4 regions of the Streptosporangium sp. NPDC020072 genome follow, and region 1 is predicted to be linked to each of the others. Evidence: predicted binding sites of a transcription regulator. Region 1 holds the regulator's gene; each other region holds the start of a gene.
The links. The regulator HrcA, encoded in region 1, represses chaperone genes, less so after heat shock. The targets are predictions, from matches to a motif close to TTGGCACTCTCNNNNNGAGAGTGCCAA.
Positions count from the first base shown of each region.

Region 2: a site for HrcA is predicted at 1,957-1,983, ahead of groES (co-chaperone GroES). Genes of this name have one in related genera too.
Region 3: a site for HrcA is predicted at 2,983-3,009, ahead of groL (chaperonin GroEL). Genes of this name have one in related genera too.
Region 4: a site for HrcA is predicted at 2,279-2,305, ahead of ABZ470_RS40615 (von Willebrand factor type A domain-containing protein). Genes of this name have one in related genera too.

Region 1 covers NZ_JBEYAB010000003.1:404,450-409,029, forward strand. Annotated here, with positions in the region: gene ABZ470_RS08295 (16S rRNA (uracil(1498)-N(3))-methyltransferase) at 1-388, opposite strand, end outside; gene dnaJ (molecular chaperone DnaJ) at 422-1,564, opposite strand; gene hrcA (heat-inducible transcriptional repressor HrcA) at 1,577-2,590, opposite strand; gene ABZ470_RS08310 (hypothetical protein) at 2,786-3,514, shown strand; gene ABZ470_RS08315 (DUF3097 domain-containing protein) at 3,574-4,425, shown strand; gene ABZ470_RS08320 (DUF4870 domain-containing protein) at 4,449-4,580, shown strand, end outside.
Region 2 covers NZ_JBEYAB010000015.1:217,107-221,686, reverse strand. Annotated here, with positions in the region: gene ABZ470_RS32710 (NAD(P)/FAD-dependent oxidoreductase) at 1-1,276, opposite strand, end outside; gene ABZ470_RS32705 (MarR family transcriptional regulator) at 1,377-1,889, shown strand; gene groES (co-chaperone GroES) at 2,073-2,384, shown strand; gene groL (chaperonin GroEL) at 2,475-4,097, shown strand; gene ABZ470_RS32690 (sigma-70 family RNA polymerase sigma factor) at 4,370-4,580, shown strand, end outside.
Region 3 covers NZ_JBEYAB010000021.1:26,805-31,384, reverse strand. Annotated here, with positions in the region: gene ABZ470_RS37680 (AAA family ATPase) at 1-1,007, shown strand, start outside; gene groL (chaperonin GroEL) at 1,247-2,872, opposite strand; gene ABZ470_RS37670 (cold-shock protein) at 3,196-3,396, opposite strand; gene ABZ470_RS37665 (MoaD/ThiS family protein) at 3,787-4,062, opposite strand; gene thrC (threonine synthase) at 4,084-4,580, opposite strand, start outside.
Region 4 covers NZ_JBEYAB010000026.1:53,036-57,615, reverse strand. Annotated here, with positions in the region: gene ABZ470_RS40625 (hypothetical protein) at 1-335, shown strand, start outside; tRNA gene ABZ470_RS40620 (tRNA-Ala) at 497-569, opposite strand; gene ABZ470_RS40615 (von Willebrand factor type A domain-containing protein) at 688-2,160, opposite strand; gene ABZ470_RS40610 (asparagine synthase-related protein) at 2,416-4,185, shown strand; gene ABZ470_RS40605 (selenium-binding protein SBP56-related protein) at 4,269-4,580, shown strand, end outside.

The DNA.
Region 1 (4,580 bases):
AGCGGGCCAGGGACTTGGCCGCGCGCTCGCCCTTCCACTGGGTGACGCACCTGGCGGCGGACCAGGGGACGATCACGTCGACCCCGGCCTCGGTCATCATCTCGACGGCCAGCTCTCCCCTGTCGCCCTTGGGCAGGCCCTGCACGACGACCAGGCGGGGGCGCGGCGGCACGACCTCGTAGCGGCGCAGCACCTCCACCCGGAGCGAGTCCTTGCCCGCGTCGAGCACGACGCACTCGGCGACCGCCCCCGCGCCGTCGGTGAGGTCGAGCCGCTCCCCCGTCCGCAGCCGCCGTACGGCAGCCGCGTGGCGGCCCTCGGGGCCGCCGAAGACGAACTCCCGCCGGGCCAGGTCACCCGGCTCCGCCAGGAAGACCGGAACCGTCATCGGCCCTCACAGGCCCCGCGGGCGCCCGCTGGATCAGCGGCCATTGAAGGCGTCCCGCAGGCGGGAGAAGAAGCCCTGCTGGCCGGGGGCGAACTTGCCGGGCGGGCGTTCCTCGCCGCGGAGCCTGGCCAGCTCGCGCAGGAGCTCCTCCTGAGCCTGGTCGAGACGGGCGGGAGTCTCGACGTTGACGTGGATCAGCAGGTCTCCCCTGCCGGTCTCGTTGAGGCGCTGGATGCCCTTGCCGTACAGCGGGATGGTCTGCCCGGACTGGGTGCCGGGGCGGACGTCCAGCTCCTCGGCGCCGTCGAGTGTCTCCAGCGTCAGGATCGTGCCGAGCGCGGCGGCGGTCATCGGGATCTGCACGGTGCAGTGCAGGTCGTCGCCGCGGCGCTCGAACGTCTCGTGGGGGCGCTCGACGATCTCCAGGAACAGGTCACCGGGCGGGCCGCCGCCGGGACCGATCTCGCCCTCGCCGGCGAGCTGGATGTGGGTGCCGTCCTCGACGCCCGCGGGGATGCGGACCTTGATGGTCCGCCGGGTGCGGACCCGGCCGTCGCCGGAGCACTCCTGGCAGGGGTTGCGGATGATCGAACCGAACCCGCCGCACTGCGGGCAGGGACGGGAGGTCATGACCTGGCCGAGGAAGGACCGGGTGACCTGGGAGACCTCGCCGCGCCCGTGGCAGACGTCACAGGTGTCGGGGTGGGTGCCCGCCGCCGCACCGGAGCCGGTGCAGACCTCGCACAGGATCGCGGTGTCGACCACCAGCTCGCGGGTCGTGCCGAAGGCCGCCTCCCGCAGGTCGAGCTCGACCCTGATGGTGGCGTTGCGGCCCCTGCGGGCCCGCGAGCGGGGACCGCGCCCCGCGCCGCCGCCCGCCGCGCCGAAGAAGGCGTCCATGATGTCGCTGAAGGGGAAGCCGGCGCCGAAGCCTCCGGCGCCCGCGCCGCCCGAGGAGAACGGGTCGGCGCCCATGTCGTACATCTGACGCTTGTTGGGGTCGGACAGCACCTCGTAGGCCTGGGTGATGTCCTTGAACCGCTCCTGGGTCTCAGGGTCGGGGTTCACATCGGGATGCAGCTCCCTGGCCAGGCGGCGGTAGGCCTTCTTGATCTCCTCCGCGCTGGCGTCGCGCCGCACCCCCAGGGTGCCGTAGTAGTCACTCTTAGTAGCCACTTAGTTGACCTCTTAGGATGCAGCCAGGATCTGGCTGACGTAGCGTGCCACCGCGCGCACCGCGCCCATCGTGACCGGGTAGTCCATACGTGTCGGACCCAGCACACCGAGCCGGGCCAGTTGCTTGCCACCCGAACCGTATCCGGCGGCGACGATGGATGTGCCCTGGAGACCCGTGTAGGGGTTCTCCGAGCCGATGCGCACCGTCAGCGCCGACAGGTCCGAGGTCTCACCGAGCAGGCGCATGAGCACCACCTGCTCCTCCAGGGCCTCCAGCACGTCGCGGAGCCCGACGGTGAAGTCGGCCCCCGCGAGATTGGCGGCCCCGGCGAAAACGATCTTCTCATCATGCCGGTCCACAAGGGACTCAAGCAGGACCGAAAGGATGGTGGCCGCGACGGGCCTGTCCTCGGCGGGCAGCCGTTCTGGCAGGTCGGCGACCATGTCGGGAACACTGGCCAGCCCGCAGCCGTCCAGGCAGGCGTTGAGCACCGCGCGCAGGTGCGCCACGCGGTTGTCGTCGATGACCTCCTGCAGCTCCACCACGCGCTGCTCGACCCGCCCGGTGTTGGTGATGAGCACGAACATCAGGCGGTGCTCGTTCAGCGGGACCAGCTCGACGTGGCGGACCTTGGAGTTGGAGATCGTGGGGTACTGGACCACGGCGACCTGACGGGTCAGCTGGGCCAGCAGCCGTACCGTGCGCATCACGACGTCGTCGAGGTCGACGGCGCCCGCGAGGAAGCTCTCGATGGCCCTCCTCTCCGCGCCGGACAGCGGCTTCACCTGGGAGAGGCGGTCGACGAACAGCCGGTAGCCCTTGTCCGTCGGCACCCGGCCCGCGCTGGTGTGGGGCTGGGCGATGTAGCCCTGCTCCTCCAGCACCGCCATGTCGTTGCGGATGGTCGCGGGGGACACACCCAGGTTGTGACGCTCCGCGAGAGCCTTCGAGCCGACCGGCTCATTGGTGGACACGTAGTCCTCGACGATGGCGCGTAGGACCGCCAGCTTGCGGTCGTCAACCAACGTGCTCACCTCCTACCTGCGCTCGGACGGGAAACGCCAGGTCTGGCACTCGGTGTTCCCGAGTGCCAAGTGTACGGCTCCAGCCCGGGGGGTGCGATAACACGGCACCAGGATGGGCGGGAGCGGGTCCTGGAGCAAGCCATTGTCAAGTCAGCTGCTATCGCTATCCAAGTGGTAAGGGCCACAATTAGGTATATGTCCAATGATTTCGGATCCCCTTCGGGTTACGGCACCCCCCAGCAGCCGTACGGCCAGCCCCACCAGCAGCAACAGCAGTACCAGCAGGGCGGCCCCTCCTTCGGCTACCCGCCCCCGGGATACGGCGCCCCCCAGGGCCCGCCGCCGAAGGTGAAGCCCAGCGTCGGCTGGATCGTCGGCGTGTGGCTGCTCTTCGTGCTGAGCGTGATCATTGGCTTCGTCGGTTTCGCGGGCGGTCTCTTCAACGCGGTCACCGAAGCCGCCCCGACCTCCTCCTTCGGCCCCGACCAGAAGACGACCGTCAGCATCGACCCGGCGAACAAGCCCGCCATCTACGTCGCCGCGGCCAAGGGCACGAACTTCGAGTGCCAGATCGAGGGCGCCCCGGGAACCGTCAAGCTCCAGCGGCCGAGCTTCCAGCAGACCGTCACCGCCGACGGGCAGCTGTGGGAGCTCGCCCTGCGGATCGGGGTGGACAAGGCGGGCGACTACCCGATCACCTGCACCACCTCGGGCGGGGTCGACGCCAAGTTCGGCGTGGGCAAGGAGATCGTGGCCGACTCGGTGATCAGCGGCACGCTGATGCTGTTCGGCGTGCCGGGGATCGGGTTCCTGCTGGCCGTCATCGTGACGATCGTCGTGCTGGTCAAGCGCAGCGGCGCCCGCAAGCGCCAGGCCGCGGCCGCGGCGGCCCAGTGGGGACAGCCTGGAGCCTACGGCAGGTGAGGCCCGCTCTTTGCTACCGTCCCACGTGATCCCCTGCGAGAGGTGGCTGACGGCCGGTGATGTACGAGCGTGACGTGCTGGCGGGAAACTGGCGTCGTCCCCTCAAGGGGAAGATCCCCCAGGTCCCCGCCGAGCCCGACCTGGTCGTCGAGGACGCCGAGAGCGGCTTCTGCGGCGCCGTGGTCGCCTGCGACAAGGAGGCCGTCACCCTGGAGGACCGCTTCGGGCGGCGGCGCCTGTTCCCGCTCGACCCGGCCGCGTTCCTCCTCGAAGGCAGGACGGTGACCCTGGTACGGCCCGCCGCCGCGTCTCCGGGCTCCCGGGGACCCCAGGGGCCCCAGGGGCCCCAGGGGCCACGGCGCAGCGCCTCCGGCTCCATCGCGGTCGAGGGCCTGCGGGCCCGGGTCGCCAGGGAGAGCCGGATCTACGTGGAGGGCGTGCACGACGCCGCGCTGGTCGAGAAGGTCTGGGGACACGACCTGCGCGTCGAGGGCGTCGTGGTCGAGTACCTCGAGGGCGTCGACCACCTCCCCGAGATCGTCGCGGAGTTCGGGCCCGGCCCTGAGCGTCGTCTCGGTGTGCTCGTCGACCATCTGGTCGCCGGGTCCAAGGAGAGCCGGATAGCGGCCGAGGTCTCCTCGCCCCACGTGCTGGTCGCCGGGCACCCGTTCGTGGACGTCTGGCAGGCCGTCAAACCGTCGGCGCTGAGGATCGCCGCCTGGCCCCGGGTTCCGCGCGGCCTGCCGTGGAAGGAGGGCGTCATCGCCGCCCTCGGATGGGGGGTCGATCCCGCGGAGGCCTGGCGCCGCATCCTCGGATCGGTCACCACCTACGCCGATCTCGAACCGGAGCTCCTCGGCCCGGTCGAGCGGCTGATCGACTTCGTGACCGACCCCGCCCAGGACGACTGACCCACCCCATCGAGGAGACGGCCATGAGCGACAATCCCGAGCGGTTCCCGCACGAGGAGCACCCCCGGCCTGGGTACGGAGCGTGGCCCGGCCCTCAGCCCGGCCCCCCTCCAGGCCCTCCCCCCGGGCAGGGATACCAGGGGTACCCGCCCCAG
Region 2 (4,580 bases), on a different contig from region 1:
GGCCGACCGCGCGGAAGAACGTCCGGTTGGCCGCCAGGACCGCCCGGCCGACGACCGGCCTGTGCAGCAGGTCGTCGCCGTTGGTGCCGTTCTGGGCGAGGGAGTCGGCGACGCGGGCGAAGCCGTACGGGATCATCTCCGCCTCGTAGGCGGCGACGGCGTCCAGCAGCGGGGTGCCGTCACGGACGGTGATGAGCCACCTGGTCAGGAGCATCGCGTCGCGCAGGGCGGTGTTGGCGCCGACGCCCCGCCCGGGGGTCATGGTGTGCACGGCGTCGCCGAGCAGGGTGACGTTGGTGGTCTCCCATGGGTCCACCGGCTCGGAGGTGCGGATGGCGATGGGGAAGCAGCTGCCCGGGTCGGCGGCCCGGAACAGCGCGCGCAGGTCCGGATGCCAGTTGGGCGTCATGTCCAGGACCACCCGTTTGAGATCCTCGCCGCGCAGGTCCATCACCCCGGGCGGGAACCTGCGGGCCGAGGCGGAGAAGCCCCAGTTGATGTAGTCGCGGGTGTTGTCGTACAGCAGGCCGGGCCAGCGCGCGATCAGCTCCGCGTCGTTGCCGCCGACGCCGTGCTTGACCTCGCCGTCGCGGTCCCACTTGAACTCCATGACGTGCCAGATGCAGAACTGGCCCTTCGGGGCGAAGGTGGCGGAGATCCCGTTGAAGACCTCCTCGGGCAGCAGCGCCCTGGTCTCCGGGGTCACCGCGACCTTGGCGGAGACCGCGATCACCCCGGTGTCCCTGACCTTCGCGTGCGGGAGGTACTGCCTGCGGACCCTGGAGCCGGTGCCGTCGGCGGCGACGAGCAGGTCGCCGGTGGCCGAGGTGCCGTCGTCGAAGAAGGCGGTCACGGTGCCGTCGGCGCCGTGCTCGTAGTGGGTGAAGGTCTTGCCGAAGCGCACGACGTCGTCCATCCCGGTGAGCAGCACCTGGCGCAGGGTCATCCGGGAGACCGAGCGTTCGCTGTGGACCGGGTCGGTGCTCTCCGGCAGCCGGAAGGAGGCGACCGTCCTGCGCCGTTCGGTCAGCACGTTGAAGTGGGCGGGCGTCCTGGCGCAGGTGGCGGTGTAGGTGTCGAACAACTCGGGGGGCAGGCACTCGCGGAGCGCCTGGTTGCCCGTCGGGTCGATGCCGACGCGGTAGCCGTGCACGCCGTCGGCGCGGGTGCGGTCGCGTTCGTAGACCGCGACCGAGATCCCGGCGCGCCGCAGGCCGTGGGCCAGGCACATTCCGCCGGTGCCCGCACCGATGACGATCACGTGGAGAGGGGACACGGGTCTCCCTTGGAGGACGGGTCTGGACAGGGGTGTTCTCCTCGAACGCCATGTATCTTGATGTTCGAGGCATATTTAGCTTGATGGTCGAGAGGCTTGAATGTCAAGGGAAAATGGTCCCGCGCATGGGGACGGCGCTCTCAGGGCGGAGCTGGGGCGGGAGGTCCAGGCGGGTCAGACGGCCGTCGACGCCTTCGACGAGGCGGTCGCGATCCACCTCGGGGTGAACAGGACCGACCTGCGCTGCCTGGAGATCCTGGTGCGCGAGGGGGTTGAGGGGAACGTCACACCCAGCGTCCTCGGGACGGGCCTGGGGCTCACCACGGGCAGCGTCACCGCGATGCTCGACCGCCTCGAACGGGCCGGATACCTGACGCGCTCCCCCGATCCCGGGGACCGCAGGAAGGTGGTCGTGCGCGCCACCCCCGAGACCCTCGCGAAGGTCGAGGAGCTGTACGGTCCCGTCGTCGAACGGGGGAGGCGGCTGATCTCGGGTTACTCCGATGAGGAGATCCGTTTCGTGCTGGGTTTCCTGCGCGGTTCGCGGGAGCTGTACGAGGCCGAGATCGCGCGGGTCAGAGGCCTGCCCGCGGCGGGGCGGCGCAGGGTTTGAGGTTCGCGTACCCAGTGCGGAGGCGGTTCGTGTTGACTGTCAAGGCCTCCTTGCATACTGTTCCGTATTGGCACTCTCCCGGTGAGAGTGCCAAACATACGCGACGAGGCAGGTCTGACACCCGCGACGGCAGACCGCTGGTCGCCTCTTCTAGATCATTCAAATCTGAAGGGGAGGTCCGACGTGACGACCGCCACCAAGGTTCCCGTTAAGCCGCTCGGCGACCGCATCGTGGTCCAGCCGCTTGAGGCCGAGCAGACCACTGCTTCCGGTCTCGTCATCCCGGACACCGCCAAGGAGAAGCCGCAGGAGGGCAAGGTCCTCGCTGTCGGCCCTGGCAACTGGGACGAGGACGGCGACAAGCGCATTCCGCTCGACGTCAAGGAGGGCGACGTCGTCCTCTACAGCAAGTACGGCGGCACCGAGGTGAAGTACGGCGGCGAGGAGTACCTCGTGCTCTCCGCCCGTGACGTGCTCGCCATCATCGAGAAGTAACCGACACTTCGCAGAGATGACGTATCGAGCCCCGGGTCGCGCGAGCGCCCGGGGCTTTGATGCGCCGACGTGCTTTCAGAGAGGACCACAATGCCCAAGATCCTGTCCTTCGAGGAGGACGCGCGCCGCGCTCTTGAGCGTGGTGTCAACGCCCTCGCCGACGCGGTCAAGGTGACCCTCGGCCCCCGTGGCCGCAATGTCGTCATCGACAAGAAGTTCGGCGCGCCGACCATCACCAACGACGGTGTCACCATCGCGCGTGAGGTCGAGCTGGAGAAGCCGTACGAGAACCTCGGCGCCCAGCTCGCCAAGGAGGTCGCGACCAAGACCAACGACGTCGCCGGTGACGGCACGACCACCGCGACCGTCCTCGCCCAGGCGATGGTCCGCGAGGGCCTGCGCAACGTCGCGGCCGGCGCCCAGCCGCTGTCCCTCAAGCGCGGCATCGACCTGGCCGCCAAGGCCGTCAGCGACAAGCTGATCGACTCGGCCAGGCCGGTCGAGGACAAGAAGGAGATCGCCCACGTGGCGACGATCTCCGCGCAGGACGCCAAGATCGGTGAGCTGATCGCCGAGGCGTTCGACAAGGTCGGCAAGGACGGCGTCATCACCGTCGAAGAGTCCAACACCATGGGCCTCGAACTGGAGTTCACCGAGGGTCTCCAGTTCGACAAGGGTTACCTTTCGCCCTACATGGTGACCGACCAGGAGCGGATGGAGGCGGTTCTCGAAGACCCCTACATCCTGATCAACCAGAACAAGATCGCTTCGGTCGCGGACTTCCTGCCGCTGCTGGAGAAGGTCGCGCAGACCAAGAAGGCGCTGCTCGTCATCGCCGAAGACGTCGAGGGCGAGGCCCTGGCCGTCCTGGTCACCAACAAGATCCGCGGCACCTTCACCTCGGTCGCGGTCAAGGCCCCCGGCTTCGGTGACCGCCGCAAGGCCATGCTGCAGGACATCGCCATCCTCACCGGTGGCGAGGTCGTCAGCGAGGAGGTCGGCCTCAAGCTGGAGCACGTCGGCCTGGAGGTCCTCGGCACGGCCCGCCGTGTCGTGATCACCAAGGACAGCACCACGGTCGTGGACGGCGCGGGCGACGCGCAGGCCATCGCCGACCGCGTCAAGGAGATCAAGCTCGCCATCGAGCAGTCCGACTCCGACTGGGACCGTGAGAAGCTCCAGGAGCGTCTGGCCAAGCTCTCCGGCGGTGTCTGCGTGCTGAAGGTCGGCGCGGCCACCGAGGTCGAGCTCAAGGAGAAGAAGCACCGCCTTGAGGACGCCATCTCCGCGACGCGCGCCGCGATCGAGGAGGGCATCGTCTCCGGCGGTGGCTCCGCGCTCATCCACGTCTCCAAGGTCCTCGACGACCTGGGTCTGTCCGGTGACGAGGCGACCGGTGTCGCCGTGGTCCGCAAGGCGCTCATCGAGCCCGCCCGCTGGATCGCGGAGAACGCCGGCCTTGAGGGCTACGTCGTGACGACCAAGGTCTCCGAGCTCCCCGTCGGTCAGGGCCTCAACGCCGCCACCGGCGAGTACGGCGACCTGATCTCCCAGGGCGTCATCGACCCGGTCAAGGTCACCCGCTCGGCCGTCCAGAACGCCGCCTCCATCGCCGGCATGCTGCTGACGACCGAGGCCCTCGTGGTGGACAAGCCCGAGGAGGAGGCTCCGGCCGCCGCCGGGCACGGCCACGGTCACGGCCACGGCCACTGATCCGCTTTCGCCGTACGGCCCGCATCTCTCACCGGATGCGGGCCGTTTCGTTTTCCGGTAAACCGAAACGTGCCGCAAAGCGTCATGCGAGGATGCGCGTAAGGAGTAAACTTTCATGTGACCAATGGCCGACATAATCGGCGGTCCAATGAAATATTCCTTCAGGCACAAAGCCTTACTGTGGTCGATTGATTACGCCCCGTTATCGCCCTCTCAATGTGACCAATCCGTAGCCGTTCGCCATGACGACAGGCTCGATCGGGGCGGGCATCATGCCTAACGTGACCGAGGGATGCGTCGCCGACGCCAAAAGTGGGGTAAGGCTTGCGACGAGATCTGAAGGGGTCCCCCACAGGGACGATCTCAAGGATCTGACGAGCCTCGCCGTTCAGGGAGATCGCACCGCGATCGAATCTCTGATCGCGCAGTTACGGCCAATGGTCGTCCGATATTGCCGTGCTCGCCTCGGGCGGGTTTCCGGTC
Region 3 (4,580 bases), on a different contig from region 1:
GCGCGGCCCTGGCCCAGCGGCTGGCCCACGCGGTCCTCGTCCGGATGGAACAGCGCGGCGAGTCCCCCGACGACCGGGTGCAGGACGCCGTCGCCAGGTCCAAGCCGGTCAAGCAGCTGGTGGACACGGTGTGGCCGAAGGTGACCCCGCAGCAGGTCCTCCACCGGCTGTTCAGCGACCCCGCCTTCCTCGCCGACTCGGCCAGGGACGACCTGACCGCCGAGGAACAGGCCGTGCTGCTGTGGGCCAAGCCGTCGAAGACCTTCCGCTCCGCGAAGTGGTCGGCCGCCGACGGGGCGTTGATGGACGAGCTCGGCGACATGATCGAGCGGACCGCCCCGCTGGGTCACCTGGTCGTCGACGAGGCCCAGGACCTGTCGGCCATGCAGTTGCGGGCGCTGGGACGGCGGTGCCGTACGGGGTCGGCAACGGTCCTGGGTGACCTCGCGCAGGGCACGACCCCCTGGTCGGCCCGTTCGTGGAAGGAGGTCCTGGCCCACCTGGGGTTCGAGGAGGGCGTGGTCACCGAACTGACCCTCGGCTTCCGCGTTCCCCGTGAGGTCCTCGACTACGCGGCCAGGCTGCTGCCCTCCGTCGCCCCCGACCTCGCCCCGCCCCGCTCGCTGCGACCCGGCGTCGGCTCCCTCACCGTACGGCCCGCCGCGGACCTGGCCGCGTCCCTGAGGGAGGTGGTGGGCGAGACGCTCTCCCGCGAGGGCTCGATCGGCGTGATCGCCCCCGACGCCGCGGTGGCCGAGGTCTCCGCCATCCTGAAGGCCGTGGAGCACCGGGTGCTGAGCCAGGACGCGATCGAGGAGCACCGGCTCCTGGTGATCCCCGCGAGCCTGGCCAAGGGCCTGGAGTACGACCACGTCATCGTGGTCGAGCCCGCCGACATCGTGGCCGCGGAACCACGCGGCCTCGCCCGTCTCTACGTGGTTCTGACCAGGGCGGTGACCTCGCTGACCGTCCTGCACACCGGCGACCTGCCCGCCCAGCTCCGCTGACCGGTTCCCCCGGCGGGCCGTGAAAGTCCGTCCGGCCGAAAAGGCCACCCCTCCCGAAGGCCCTGGCAGCCGGAAACGTCCGGTCTCCGAACGCGGCGGCCGTGAAACGCACGCCCGGCCCGGGTAAAACACCTGGCCGACCGGAAAGGCCCGCCTTACGGGCCGGTGAGAAATCGGGTGGAAAACAAAAAGGGGCGACCCCGACACCTCGGGGTCGCCTCTTTTGGGAAAGCTCCGGACTAGAAGTCCATGTCGCCGCCGCCGGGAACGGCGGGAGCGGCACCGGCCTTCTCGGGCTTCTCGGCGATGACGGCCTCGGTCGTCAGGAACAGCGCCGCGATCGAGGCGGCGTTCTGCAGCGCCGAACGGGTCACCTTCGCCGGGTCGATGATGCCCGACTCGAACAGGTTGACGTACTCGCCCGTGGCGGCGTTCAGGCCCTCGCCGGGGGTCAGGTTGCGCACCTTCTCCACCACGACGCCGCCCTCAAGGCCGGCGTTGACCGCGATCTGCTTCAGCGGCTCCTCAAGAGCCTTGCGCACGATCGCAGCACCGGTGGCCTCGTCCCCGGCCAGTTCGAGCTTGTCGAACGCCTTGGCGCCGGCCTGCAGCAGCGCCACGCCACCGCCGGGCACGATGCCCTCCTCGACGGCCGCCTTGGCGTTACGCACGGCGTCCTCGATGCGGTGCTTGCGCTCCTTGAGCTCGACCTCGGTCGCCGCACCGGCCTTGATGACCGCCACGCCACCGGCCAGCTTGGCCAGGCGCTCCTGCAGCTTCTCGCGGTCGTAGTCGGAGTCGGTGTTGTCGATCTCGGCACGGATCTGGTTGACCCGGCCCGCGATCTGCTCGGCGTCACCGGCACCGTCGACGATCGTCGTCTCGTCCTTGGTGACGATGACCTGACGAGCGCGGCCGAGCTGGTCGAGCGTGGTGGACTCCAGCTTCAGACCGAGGTCCTCGCTGATGACCTGGGCGCCGGTCAGGATGCCGATGTCGCCCAGCATGGCCTTGCGGCGGTCGCCGAAGCCCGGAGCCTTGACGGCGACCGAGCGGAACAGGCCGCGGATCTTGTTGACGACCAGGGTCGCCAGCGCCTCGCCCTCGATGTCCTCGGCGATGATCAGCAGCGGCTTGCCGGCCTGCACGACCTTGTCGAGGACCGGGAGCAGGTCCTTGTTCGCGGAGATCTTGGAGTTGACGACGAGGACGTAGGGGTCGTCGAGGACGGCCTCCATGCGCTCCGGGTCGGTCACGAAGTAGGGCGAGATGTAACCCTTGTCGAAGCGCATGCCCTCGGTGAGCTCAAGCTCAAGGCCGAAGGTGTTGCTCTCCTCGACGGTGATGACGCCTTCCTTGCCGACCTTGTCCATCGCCTCGGCGATCATCTCGCCGATCTGCGGGTCACCCGCGGAGATGGAGGCCGTGGAGGCGATCTGTGCCTTCGTCTCCACGTCCTTGGCCAGCTTGGAGAGCTCCTCGGAGACACGCTCGACGGCGGCCTCGATGCCCTTCTTCAGGGACATGGGGTTGGCGCCCGCGGCTACGTTGCGCAGGCCCTCGCGGACCAGCGCCTGAGCAAGCACGGTGGCCGTGGTGGTGCCGTCACCCGCGACATCGTCGGTCTTCTTGGCGACTTCCTTTACGAGCTCGGCCCCGATCTTCTCCCACGGGTCCTCAAGCTCGATCTCCTTGGCGATGGAGACACCGTCGTTGGTGATCGTGGGGGCGCCCCACTTCTTCTCCAGCACGACGTTGCGGCCCTTGGGGCCGAGGGTCACCTTGACAGCGTCCGCGAGCTGGTTCATGCCACGCTCGAGACCGCGCCTGGCGTCCTCGTCAAACGAGATCATCTTGGCTGCCATACGGCTAGACCTCCCAAACACAGGGTGGCTTGCACCAGACCGAGGCGACGCCCGCGACGGCATACGGGCCCGCGACTCCGTTCGGCGGGCCCCATCGTCTCGATCCAGGTTTGGCACTCTCCAATGAGGAGTGCTAACCACTGTTTAGCACTCTCCCCCGACGAGTGCAAGCCAAGGACCTTTGACCTGAGTGTCAGCTTAGGCGAAGGCCCGGCCCGCCGATGGGAGCGACGAGCCGGGCCGACATGCCGAGGGCGATCCGCGCGAACTGCGCTGCCGCGGGATGCGCCAGCGGGTTCCCGACGAGCTGACGGAGGACGAGATCAGACCGTCCGGACCGATTCCGCCTGAGGTCCCTTCTGTCCCTGCGTGATCTCGAACTCGACCCTCTGGCCCTGTTCGAGCGCACGGTAGCCATCCATCATGATCGCGGAGTAATGGACGAAAACATCCTTACCACCGTCTACCGCGATGAAGCCGTAGCCCTTGTCCGCGTTGAACCATTTGACGGTGCCTTGCGCCACTTCCGACTCCTCTTACTGGGCTTGAGGACGTCGCCCATTCCTCTCGCGAGGTCCTCAATCTCCGAGGCGGAGACATCGCCTACGTCGATCGCCCTCGACCATACCTGTGAGAGCCCGTGGGGCAACAGAGTCAACCAGCAAACTACCGCTTTACGGACGCATTCAACACGCCAACATAGTTTTGCTATCACTACTAGTTAGTTAAATATTACATTATGTCTTCGCACAAAAATGTGAGCTTGCATCACAAAAGACGACACCCGCACGCGGCCAGGCCGGTGCGGGTGTCGTGAGGGTGTTCCGGGGGCGCCGTTCCATGACAGTGGACGACACCGGGACCCGGGAGGCCGTCCAGGGCCCGCCCAGGGCCCCGCGCGGCCTCCGCCGGGATCAGCCTCCGGCGACCGCCGGAATGATGGAGACCTGAACGCCGGACGGCGTCACCGTGTCGAGGTTGTCGGCGAAACGGACATCCTCATCACCGACATAGACGTTCACAAAACGGCGAATCTTGCCCGTTTCATCGAGAATACGGGCACCGATCCCGGGGAAGTCGGCGTCGAGCTTCTGCAGAACCTCACGCAGGGTCCCGCCCTCGCCGTTCACCTCGGCCGCGCCGCCGGTGTACGTACGGAGAATCGTCGGAATCCGTACAGAAACACTCATAATTCAGTACCTTTCAGAGCTCTAGGCGACGACAGCGCGGAACGCGTCGAGTGAGGGCCGGATGACAGCGGTGGGACGTGCCTGGTCAGCGACCACGTCAAGGGTCTTCAGGCCGTCACCTGTGTTGAGGACCACGGTCTCCGCGTCGGGGTCGAGCCGACCCGACTCGACCAGCTTGCGCAGCACCCCGACGGTGACACCGCCCGCCGTCTCGGCGAAGATGCCCTCCGTCCTGGCGAGCAGGCGGATGGCGTCCACGATCTCGGGGTCGGTGACGTCCTCGACCCCACCGCCGGTGCGCCTGGCGATGTCGAGCACGTAGGGCCCGTCAGCCGGGTTGCCGATGGCCAGCGACTTGGCGATCGTGTCGGGCTTGACGGGGCGGATCACGTCGTGGCCCGCCTTGTAGGCCGCGGAGACCGGGGAGCACCCCTCGGCCTGGGCGCCGAAGATCTTGTACGGCGTGTCCTCGACGAGACCGAGGGCGATCAGCTCCTTGAACGCCTTGTCGATCTTCG
Region 4 (4,580 bases), on a different contig from region 1:
CGGCCGTCTCGTTCGAGACGCGGGCGGCCGCCAGGGCTCGGGAGATCAGGGCGACGCGATGGGTCCTCGCCGTCCCCCTGGTCTGGGTCACCGCCTCCGGCACCGTCTACAGCCGGGCCGTGTCCAACCACCCGCTCCGCGAGGGCGAACAGGAGACGATCACCTGGATGAGCTTCCACGAGGGCGACGGCGTGGACTACGGCCGGGTCCCCTACGCGCGCCGCCCCGGCGGGGAGCCCGTGTTCGACACCCCGGAGATGTTCGCCGTGGGCGTGCTCCCGGCCCGGGCCATGCCGGGCCACACGCTCCTTCACACGCTCTTCCCGAACGGCTGACCACCCCTGTGGTCCGCCGGCGGCCGGCCTCCACTGCCGGGTCCACGGTTTCACAGCCATGCCGCGGGGCGCGCGGGGCGGAGACGCAGGCAGGTCATCCGGGCCGGAAAGCGACGAGATCCCGTCCGATCGGACGGGATCTCGTCAACACGCTGTCGCTGTGGAGCTATGGGGATTCGAACCCCAGACCTCCTCCATGCCATGGAGGCGCGCTACCAGCTGCGCCATAGCCCCTTGCGTTTCGCACCGCCCAGCGGCACCACGCCAGTGTATAGGACATCGCACCCTGCTCCGTAACCGGCGAGGTGACCGTCGAGGCCGCCGGGACAGGCCCGCCCCGGCGGCCGTACGGTCAGCCGAGCGACAGGGCGCGGGTGATCAGGGTCGCCAGCTCGGACACCGCGGGGTCCTCCGTCGAGGCCGCCAGACGACCGGCGTGTCCGGCCAGCTCCTCGGTCTCGACCCCGGCGACCGGCCTTCCGGTGCGGAGATACTCGGCGAAGGCCGCGGCGACCACGTCCACCTGGAACCGCGGCGACGACTTCTCCCACGGAGAGGAGACCAGGTCGGCCCGCCCGATGGAGCCGCTGACCTCACCCGGGGCGCGGGTGTCGGGGTCCTGCCAGCGCACGGTCGCGGTGGCGAGCTGGCCGGAGGCGCCCTGGCGCAGCCGTACCTCGTACAGGGCCGTCACCGTGTGACCGGGGCCGACCTCGCCGCCGTCCTTGCTGTCGTCACGGAAGTCCTCGGCCGCGATCCGCCTGTTCTCGTAGCCGATCAGGTTGTAGGACTCGACCGTGGCGGGGTTGAACACGACCTGCGCCTTGGCGTCGCGGGCCCGCAGGTCGAGGGTGGCGGCGAGTTGCTCGACGAACACCTTGCGCGCGTCGTCGACCGAGCTGACGTAGACGGCGGCGCCGTCCCCGTTGTCGGCGAGTTGCTCCATCAGCTGGTCCCCGTAGTCACGGCCGACGCCGACGCACAGCAGGGTGATCTGCTTGCCCGCGTACTCCTCGACCCGGTCCAGGATGCCCTGCCAGCTGGTGTCGCCGTTGTTGGCCAGGCCGTCGGAGAGCAGGATGACCCGGTTGGTCGCCACCGGCCTGAAGGCCTTCGCCGCCTCCTGATACCCGGTGGTCAGCCCCGCCTCCAGGTTCGTCGAGGCCTGTACGGCCAGCCGCTCGACGGCCGCGTCCAGCTCCTGCCGTTCGGTCGCGGGGGTCATGGACAGCACGACCTGGGCCTGGTCGCTGAAGGCGACGATGGAGATCTTGTCCCCGGGCCCGAGCTGTCCGATGAGCCGGTGCAGCGCCTCACGGACCAGGTCGAGTCTGCCGGGTTCGCCCATCGAGCCGGAGACGTCGACCACGAAGGTCAGGTTCGCCGGGCGTCGTTCCCGTGACTGCGCCTGACGGGTGCGCAGACCGACCCTGAGCAGCGCCGTACCGTTGCCGGGCATCCGTGCGCCGTCCAGCTGTACGGAGAAACCGTCGTCCTCGGGTTCCCGGTAGTCCTGGCGGAAGGAGTTGACGAACTCCTCCGGTCTCACCCTGTCCCGCTCCGGGAGCCTGCCCTCCCCGATGGCGCGTCTGGCGTAGTCGTAGGAGGCGGTGTCCACGTCGAGGGCGAAGGTGGAGATCTGGTCGACGGTGGTGTCGTTCATGTCCTTGGACGTGCCGGTGTCGTTCTCGCGTTCCTCGGGTGCCTGGGCGTTCGCGTCGCCCCTGGGCTGGGTGCTGGGCGACCTATTCGCCGAGCTCCCGCAGGCGGCCGTGACCCACAGGGCGAGGACGGCCAGGACGACGGCGAGCGTGCGTGGTTTCATGTTCGCCTCCACAGGGATTCACAGGGATTCGCCGTGATTTATCTGGATTTGCATGGATTCACGGGGACTCGCGGGATTCGCGCGCCATCCCGTACGACGACCCCCTCATGACCTGGGCCTGGCGCTTGACCCAAGCGAGCGCAAACCGTGCCCGGCGCGTGATCGGCCTCTCCCCCCTCGGCACCTCAAGTGACCACACGTTTTCCTCATTAATCAGGCTTCATGCGGAAAAAAGGGGACATAGGATTCGGGATCATGCGCGTGTATCTCGGACTGGCGGCCAAGCGTCCCGAAGCCGGAATTCCCGAGGCGATGCTGCACACCGTGCGCGCCTCGATCGAGACCGCCTTCCCCGTCCCGGCCGAGGTCATCAGACCCCGCGAGTGGCACAGGCCCGGCGTCAGCCTGTTCGCCTGGACCAACGAGCCCGACGACTCCCGGACTCCCCCGCTGCTGGCCACCGGCCACGACAGGGTGACCGGGGTCAACGGCAACCTGGCCGTGCCCGGCGACGTCGACCGGCTCGCGGGCGCCCCCGAACTGAGCGCCGAGGCGGTCGGCGGCTGCTTCTCGGTCTTCCGCGCGACCGGTACCGAACTGGCCGCCGCGACCGCGATCCACCGGGTCTGCCCGGTCTACTACGCCGAGACCCCGGACGTGCACGTGATCGGCAGCAGGGCTCTGCTGGTCAGCCTGGCCGCCTTCGGCGAGCGGATCGAGTGGGACGTGCTCGCCCTGCAGTCGATGATCCGGCAGGGCTACTTCCTGTCCGACGAGACGCCCTACCGGGGGGTCAGCGCGCTGCCGCCCTCCTCGACCGTCACCGTCAGGGGCGGCAGCCGTACGGTCACCGAGGCTCCGCTGCCGGTCGCCGTCGCCGCGCCGTCCTCGGCCAGGCGGCGCAGGGCCCTCATCGGGGGGCTGGCCGACGCCCTGCTGACCTCGGTCGAGCCGCTGCGCGCGGCGGGCGAGCCGGTCAACCTCGCCCTCACCGGCGGCCGGGACAGCAGGCTGGCCGCCGCGGTGCTGCACGCGGCGGGGATTCCGCTGCGCGCGACCACGAACGGCCTCGACAGCCACCCCGACGTGATCCTCGCCGGGCGGATCGCCGGGGCGCTCGGCGTCGAGCACACGGTCATCCCCCCGGCGCGCACCGAGCGCAGGGACGCCGTCCTGGTCGAGCACCCGCTCGCCAGGACCTACGAGACACTGCGGACCTGCGAGGGGATGACCTCGGCCTACGAGTCGATCGTCGGCTACCTGCCGTACAACGCCAGGCCGACCATGTCGGGGCAGAGCGGGGAGGTGTTGCGCGCGGGCAGCTTCCTGCTGCTCCAGAGCGACCTGAGCCCCAAGGCGCTGCGGCGCCGGATCGACACCACCTTCATGCGGGACAAGGCCCTGTTCAGCGCCGAGGCCAACGACCACGCCCGTGAACTGGCCCGCCCCTGGCAGGAGCGCGAGGGGGTCGAGGCCCTCGACCAGATGTACGTCTTCTACCGGATCGGCCGCTGGCAGGCCGGTTCAAGGGCGGGATCACAGCGCCGGGGCGACCCGGTCTGGCCCTTCCTCGACAACCGGGTGGTGCGCGCGGCCCTCGGGCTCGACCAGGCGTGGCGGCTGTCGGAGGAGGTCGTCCACGAGCTCATCACGACCTTCGCCCCGAAACTTCGCCACATCCCCATCGAGGGCAAGCCGTGGCGCTTCACCGCCGACAGGCGCTACTACCCCTGGCAGCGCAAGCCGGGATTCCTGACGGCTCCGAAGACCGGGGGCGGCTGGAGCTGGCGCACCAGCCCGGGTGAGGCGCTGAGCGGCGTGCTGCGCGACCACGTCCTGGAGCACCTCGACCTGCTGGCCCCGATCGTCTCCCCCGACGAGGTCCGCAAGCTGTTCGCCGCGCCCGTGGTCACCAAGCCCGCCCAGGTCTGGCATCTCTACACGGTGGCCACGATGCTGTCGGGCGCGTACCCGGGCAAGGCCCCCGAAGGGCTCGACGAGATCCACGTCCAGGTCCCCTCCTGACCCGGCTACGTAAAATCACCCCTAGACAGCGGAGAGTTTTCCTACAACATTAGTGGGATATTGATCTCGGCCTAGGAGTTCCCGTGGCACTCATTCAGCCCGATCCCACCTTCTATCCGTCGGCCCGTGACGCCATGCAGGCGCCTCGGGAGGAGCTCGCCTACGTCGCCCTGCTGGACGCCGAAGGGCAGGGCCGTCCCGACGGGCTCGCCACGATCGACCTGTCGGACGGGTCGATCGTCAGCGTCGGCGACATGCCCCACGCGGGCGACGAGCTCCACCACTTCGGGTGGAACGTCTGCAGCGCCGCCCTGTGCCCGTACGCCCCGCACCCGCACGTCGAGCGGCGCTACCTGGTCCTGCCGGGACTGCGCTCCAGCAGGATCTACGTGTTC